Linked DNA regions of Lichenicola cladoniae. Each later gene encodes a partner of the first gene's protein in a complex. Links are inferred from orthologs where the notes say so. Each region holds a gene or a part of one and is shown on either strand. Other genes may lie near its edges.

The links.
Region 2: the proteins of dapF (region 1) and HN018_RS05570 are in contact, whole or in part, in a solved structure (PDB 5YGU), measured with the Escherichia coli proteins. The link is inferred for Lichenicola cladoniae from one-to-one orthologs.

Annotation. Positions count from the first base shown.
Region 1 is NZ_CP053708.1:3,334,857-3,338,055, forward strand. The notes cover bases 94-2,977. They hold dapF (diaminopimelate epimerase), read right to left. Parts: upstream 1,999-2,977; coding sequence 1,189-1,998; downstream 94-1,188. Other genes in these bases: mtaB (tRNA (N(6)-L-threonylcarbamoyladenosine(37)-C(2))-methylthiotransferase MtaB), read right to left, coding at 94-1,192; HN018_RS15155 (FAD-binding oxidoreductase), read left to right, coding at 2,081-2,977. Outside these bases: more of mtaB, read right to left, coding at 1-93; more of HN018_RS15155, read left to right, coding at 2,978-3,199. UniProt on the Escherichia coli protein: Involved in the succinylase branch of the L-lysine biosynthesis and in the biosynthesis of the pentapeptide incorporated in the peptidoglycan moiety. Catalyzes the stereoinversion of LL-2,6-diaminopimelate (L,L-DAP) to meso-diaminopimelate (meso-DAP).
Region 2 is NZ_CP053708.1:1,220,422-1,223,735, forward strand. What follows is about bases 105-3,103. They hold HN018_RS05570 (RNA pyrophosphohydrolase), read right to left. Parts: upstream 1,854-3,103; coding sequence 1,356-1,853; downstream 105-1,355. Other genes in these bases: HN018_RS05565 (metallophosphoesterase), read right to left, coding at 105-1,359; HN018_RS05575 (divergent polysaccharide deacetylase family protein), read right to left, coding at 1,850-2,947; HN018_RS05580 (S41 family peptidase), read right to left, coding at 2,949-3,103. In the rest of the region: more of HN018_RS05565, read right to left, coding at 1-104; more of HN018_RS05580, read right to left, coding at 3,104-3,314. UniProt on the Escherichia coli protein: Master regulator of 5'-end-dependent mRNA decay.

The DNA.
Region 1 (3,199 bases):
TCACCTGACCGGGCTCGCCGGCAGGCTGCTCGAACCGCACCGGCGCGAAATGTTCCGAATGGCCGCCAGTTGGTGTTTCCAGCAGCACGCGCAACTCCCGCCCGGCGAAACCCTGGTGGAACGCCTCGGCGTTCGCCGCGCCGGCCTCGCGGAGCCGGCCCGCGCGCTCGCGGCGCACCGGAACCGGAACCGCCGGCATGCGCGCCGCCGGGGTACCGGGGCGCTCGCTATAAGGGAACACATGCAGATACGGCAGCGCGTGTGTACGGACGAAGCCGAGCGTCTCCTCGAACAGCGCATCGTCCTCGGTCGGGAAGCCGGCGATGAGGTCGGCGCCGAAGCCGATCCCCGGACGCAGCCTCCGCGCCTTATCCACCACGCGCGCCGCGTCGTCGGTCAGATGCCGGCGCTTCATCCGCTTGAGCACCAGGTCCGAGCCCGCCTGCAAAGACAGATGCAGATGCGGCATCAGCCGTTCCTCGTGCTCGATCAGCAGCCAGAGGTCGGCGTCGATCTCGACCGGATCGAGCGAGGAGAGCCGCAGCCGCTCCAGCTCCGGCACCAGCGCCAGCAACCGGCGGGCGAGCTGGCCCAGCGCTGGCCTGCCAGGCAGGTCGCCACCGTAGGAGGTGATGTCGACCCCGGTCAGCACGACTTCGCGGTAGCCGGAGCGCACCAGCGCCCGCACCTGCTCGACAACCGCGCCGATCGGCACCGAGCGCGACGGACCACGGCCGAACGGAATGATGCAGAAGGTGCAGCGATGGTCGCAGCCCTGCTGTACCTGGACGAAGGCGCGACTGCGCCCGACGAACTCGGTGACCAGGTGCGCCGCCGTCTCGCGTGCCGCCATGATGTCGGACACCGCATTGCCGGAACCGAGCGCCGCCTCGGTCCAACTTGCGGCCTGCAGCTTGTCCTCGTTGCCGAGCACGCGGACCACGCCGGGCAGCAGGCTCCAGGGAGCCGGATCGAGCTGCGCCGCGCAGCCGGTGACGACGATGCGGGCATCGGGACGATCGCGATGCGCGCGCCGGATCGCCTGCCGCGCCTGGCGTTCGGCCTCGGAGGTGACCGCGCAGGTGTTGACGATAATGACGTCGTCGAGGCCGCCGGCGTGGCTGCGCATCACCTCGCTCTCGTAGGTGTTCAGCCGGCAGCCGAAGGTCAGGAGTTCCGGGGGCGTGCTCATCGGTAATCGTCCAGCTCGACCAGTCCGGTGAAGGAGATCACCGCCGGCCCGGTCATCAGGATGCGTCCATCCCCGGTCCATTCGATGCCGAGCACACCGCCCTCCATCTCGACGGCGACACGGCGCTCGGTCACGCCGCGACGCACGGCGTTGACCACGGCGGCGCAGGCGCCTGATCCGCAGGCCAGGGTCAGGCCGGTGCCGCGTTCCCAGACCCGCAGGCTGATGCGCTCGCGCGACAGGATGCGGGCGAAGCCGATATTGGCACGCTCGGCGAACAGCGGGGCGGCCTCCAGCAGCGGGCCCACTGCCGCCGGGTCGGCCGGGTGGTCGAAGAAAGTGGCGTGCGGGTTGCCCATCGAGCAGCCGGCCGGGTCGTGGAGGAGCGGCAGGTGCAGCGTGTCGGCCTCGCGTGCCAGCGGGATGTCGCGCCAGTCCAGGCCCGGCCGGCCCATATCGACCTCGATCAGCCCGTCCTCGAGAACGCGGGCCGCGAGCAGGCCGCCATCGGTTCGGATGCGAAAGTCCGGTCCGGCGCCCTGCCCGGCCAGCAACGACGCCACGCAGCGGGTGGCGTTGCCGCAGGCGCCGGACTCGCTGCCGTCGGGGTTGAAGAACCGCACCCGGACGTCGTCCGAGCCATGGTCGGGTGCGGCGATCAGGACGAGCTGGTCGCAGCCGATCCCGGTATGCCGGTCGGCAAGCCGGGCGATCATCGCCGGCGTCAGTCCGAGCGACCCGGCGCGCTCGTCCAGCACGATGAAATCGTTCCCGGCGCCGTGCATCTTGTTGAAAGCGACTTGCATGGCCGCTCCTATAGAGGATCGTCTAGTCTGGCGCGACGACTTGAAAGGACCTGCGATGGACCAGAGCGTGATGGCAGCCCAGATGCACACGCAGGCGGGCCTGCAACTCGACCGGCGACCACTGCCGCCGGAGCTGTGGTCGGCGCTGCAGGCCCGGTTCGGCGACCGGCTGACCCGGACCGCCGCGGAACTGGATCGGCACGGGCACGAGGAAAGCTGGCATCCGGGAGTGCCGCCCGACGCGGTCGTGTTCGCCGAGAGCACCGCCGAAGTCGCCGAGCTCATGCGGCTGTGCGCGCAGCATCGCGTGCCGGTGGTGCCGTTCGGCGCCGGCACGTCGCTCGAGGGCCATGTCGCCGCGATGGCAGGCGGCATCAGCCTCGACCTGTCGCGCATGACCCGGATCATCGACGTGCGTCCCGAGGATGGCGACTGCAGCATCGAGGCCGGCGTCACCCGTGAGCAGCTCAATACCCACTTGCGCGATGTCGGCCTGTTCTTCTCGGTCGATCCCGGCGCCCCGGCGACGATCGGCGGCATGGCGGCGACCCGCGCGTCCGGCACCAATGCCGTGCGCTACGGCACCATCCGCGACGTGGTGCTGTCCCTGGTGGCGGTCATGGCGGACGGGCGGGTGGTGCGCACCGGCGGCCGGGCCCGCAAATCCGCCGCCGGCTACGACCTGACCCGCCTGCTGATCGGTTCGGAAGGCACGCTCGGCATCATCACCGAGCTGACCGTCAGGCTGTTCCCGATCCCCGAGAGCATCGCCTCGGCGGTGTGCACGTTTCCCAGCGTTCAGGCGGCGGTCGAATGCGTGATCGGGCTGATCCAGCTTGCGGTGCCACTGGCACGGATCGAGTTCCTGGATGCGGCGGCGATCGACGCGGTGAACCGCTATTCCAGCCTCGACAATGCGCTGGCGCCGACCCTGTTCCTGGAGTTCCACGGCAGCGAGGCCGAGGTCGCGGCGCAGGTCGCCACGGTGCGGGATGCCATCGCCAGTCACGGCGCCGGCGAACTGCACTGGGCGACGCGTGCGGAGGATCGGGCCCGGTTGTGGAAGGCTCGGCACGAGGCGCTTTGGGCGGTGAACGCGACACGGCCGGGAAGCCGGAGCTGGACCACCGACGTGTGCGTGCCGATCTCGCGCCTCGCCGAATGCATCGTCGACACCACTGCCGACATGCAGGAGCTGCCG
Region 2 (3,314 bases), 2.1 Mb from region 1 along the record:
AATGATGTGGCCGAGGGTCAGCGTCGAGCCGGACGCCGACAAGGCCGGTGCGAAGCCCTGCGCGTCCCAGCCCAGCATCGCGATGCGGTTGGCTGGCGTGGAGACCGCGTAGCTGTTGATCGCGACCTTCACCGTGTCACGCGCCGCCGCAGCAGGCATGGCGGTCGCATAGAGATAGTCGCCGGTGCGTCGTGCATACGGCGTGCTGCCATCGAACTGGTTGGACCGGGCGATCACGCCGGCCAGCCTCGCCCGCGGGATCTCGCCGATCGAGATGCCGCCGTCAAAACGCATGAACGAGGCGAGGTTTTCGGCGCTGACCGGGCCGGCCGGAAGACCGTCGCCGAAGGTGGTGTGCGACAGCAGCCCGATCTCCGCATCGGCCGCCACACGGACCCAGCCGGCAGCGCGCAACACGCTGGCGTCGAGGCCCAGTGCGTGCGGCAGATGTCCCAGCACGGCGCGATCCGCCGGTTGCAGGTTCTGCCGCCGCTGGTCCGCGACCAGACGCTGCATGGGCGGATCCTGTGGCGATTTAGTGTCCAGCACGACGTCCCGTACGGACATGACCGGGCCGCTTGCCTGGAAGCGGACGGTGACCACCTGGAACGCGTTCGACCACGCCCCGCTGTGGAGATGCAGGCCTTGTCCCAGCTTCTGCGAAAAGCGCAGGTGATCGTGCGACCCGTGCAGCAGGAACGCGCCGGAGAGGTGCGGCAGCACGGTCCGGTCCGCCAGGAATCCGGCATGTACCAGCGCCACCGGCAGGTCGGCATCGCCGAACAACGCGGGCAACCGGTTCGCCGCATAGGCTTCCGGGTCGGGCACCCCGTAGGCCGCACGATACTGCGGCGGATACAGCGCCAGCACCGGCGTCCCGAGTGCGGCGAACGTGACCTTCCGGCCCGCGACGGTGACGGTCATCGATGCGGGACCGTACGGACGCCCATCGCGGGGATCGACGATGTCGGTCAGCACCGTGGCGCCGGCCTGGGTGATCCGTGCCGCGAACTCGCGCGGGTCGAACAGGTCGCTGTCGTGGTTGCCGATGGTGACGATGGTGGGTGCGATCCCGGCGAAGGCGCGGATCAAAGCCAGGTCGATGCGACCGTCGTTGCGGCGGCTGACCGCATTATTGTGCTCGAACACGTCGCCGTTCACGACGATTCGCACCTCGCCCCGGGCGCTCAGCGCGGCCTGGCGGATTGCTGCCAGCAGGCGAGACGACCAGGCATAGCCCGAGTGCAGGTCGCCCATCAGGATCAGGGTGAGGTCGGCATGACCGGCAGCACGTGCGGTGCCGGCAGCGAGGACCGTGCCTGCGCCGAGACAGGCGAGCCGCCGCCTGGTCAGCTTCATCGGGCAGCGTACTGCGCGAACGAGGTCGCCAGGATGCCGTAGATTGCCTTCTTGAAGCCGACCTCGAGCGTCGGCAGCGTGTCCAGGGACACCCACTTCCAGGCATCGAACTCGGGGTGCGGATCGAGGTCGAGCCGGATCTCGCGGTCGTCGCCCTTGAAGCGGAGCGCGAACCAGCGTTGCCGCTGGCCGCGGAACAGGCCGCGCAATGCCTTGCCCATCAGCGCGGGCGGCAGGTCGTAGCTGAGCCAGTCCGGATGGAAGCCGAGGATCTCGGCGTTGTCGGTGCCGACCTCTTCCTTGAGTTCGCGCATCACCGCGACGGCCGGGTTCTCGTCCGCATCGATGCCGCCCTGGGGCAGCTGCCAGACGCCGGGCGAGCCCTCGGCGTTCGGAAGGTTGGCGCGGCGGGCGACCAGCACCAGGCCGTCCCGGTTGAATAGGACCGCCCCGACATTGGGGCGATAGGGAAGGTGGGTAAAGTCATCGGTCATAGCGGTCGCTCTGGATTGGCTGGGATCGGAAGGTGGGCCATGACCGGATGCACCCTGGACGCGTCGGCGCGCCTCCAGGCCAGCAGCGCGGTCACCGGAATCAGCGTGACGCCGCGATCGGCCAGATGCCGGCTCCAGGCCTGCAGCCGCTCGATGGTGACCGGCCGCAGCGGACCGGCGATGCCGAGTGCGCTGCCCTGGGTCAGGGCGATCTGCTCGAGCCGGGACAGCCGCGCCTCGATGTCGGCGGCATCAGGCTGATCGTCGATGGTGAGATCGGCATCGACCCGGTCGCGGACGGGCACGGCATCGCCCGTATGCACCCCGGTGCCGGCATCCACGTAGATCAGCCCACGCGCCGCAAGCGCCTTGGCCACCATCTCGAAGGCGCCGGCATTTGCGAACCGATCGCCACGCAGGCCGCTGAGGGCGTTGGTCACGCCGACATAGCCCTGCAGCCGCGATAGCGTCCATTGCAGCGCACGACGGTCCTGGTCGAGATCGATCGTGGTGCTGAGCGCCTGCGGACCCTCATCGTCGAGCGGGCTGCCGGCCGGTTCCATCGGCAGCGACAGCAGCGTCTCGTGCCCGGCCCGGCGGGCAGCATCGGCCAGGCTGCTCTGCCCAGCCTGGTCGAACGCCGGGGCGTAGGGGGAGAAGCCCAGCGAGACTGCGGCGGGCAAATCGTCGACCGCCGCGCGGCTGACGGCGTCGGACAGGCCCAGTCCTTCGACCAGGACCGCCACGACCGCGCCATGCGCGGGCAGGCCGGGGTGTGCGGCATAGACATCGGCCGGCCTGCGTCCGTCCGCGGCGATGCGAGGCAGCATGCGTCCGTTGAAATCGGGCGCCGGTTCGAGCAGGGCAGGGTCGGGGGCGGCCAGCGCGACCGTGACCGCAACCGGCTGCGGAGCGGCCGCCAGCGGAATGGCCGGTATGATCGCAGTCGCCAGGATCGGCTTCAGCGTCGGGACCGGCCTGGCCACTGGGTGCATACCAGGCGGCCCCATGACCTGGAGGAGCAAAGCTCCGCCCCCGCCCAGGACCAGGATTGTCGCCCAGACCCCGACCAGTACGCGACCGGCCGGGTGCATGTTACGGCGAACCGGTCGGCGGCGTCTTGGCCGGAACAGTGGCTGGCGCGTCGGCCACCGCGAGGGTCGGCTTGCCCGCCATGGCGTTGACCACTTTCAGGCCCTGCTGGAGCTGGAAGTCGGTCGCCGGCTTGGTCGGGTCGAAGGCCGGCCAATTGACGGGCGGCGCGTCGGGGATCGACTTGGCAATCGCCGGCAGGTCGGTGCGCGGCTGTGCCGGCACCTGGGTGCCGCCCTCGTTCTTGATGATGTGGGCGAGGTCACCTTCGCGCAGCATGAACTTGCTGTCGTCCTCCCGACTATCGCGAACCTTGATGTCGGGGGTGATGCCGAGACCCTGGATCGAGCGGCCGGACGGCGTGTAGTA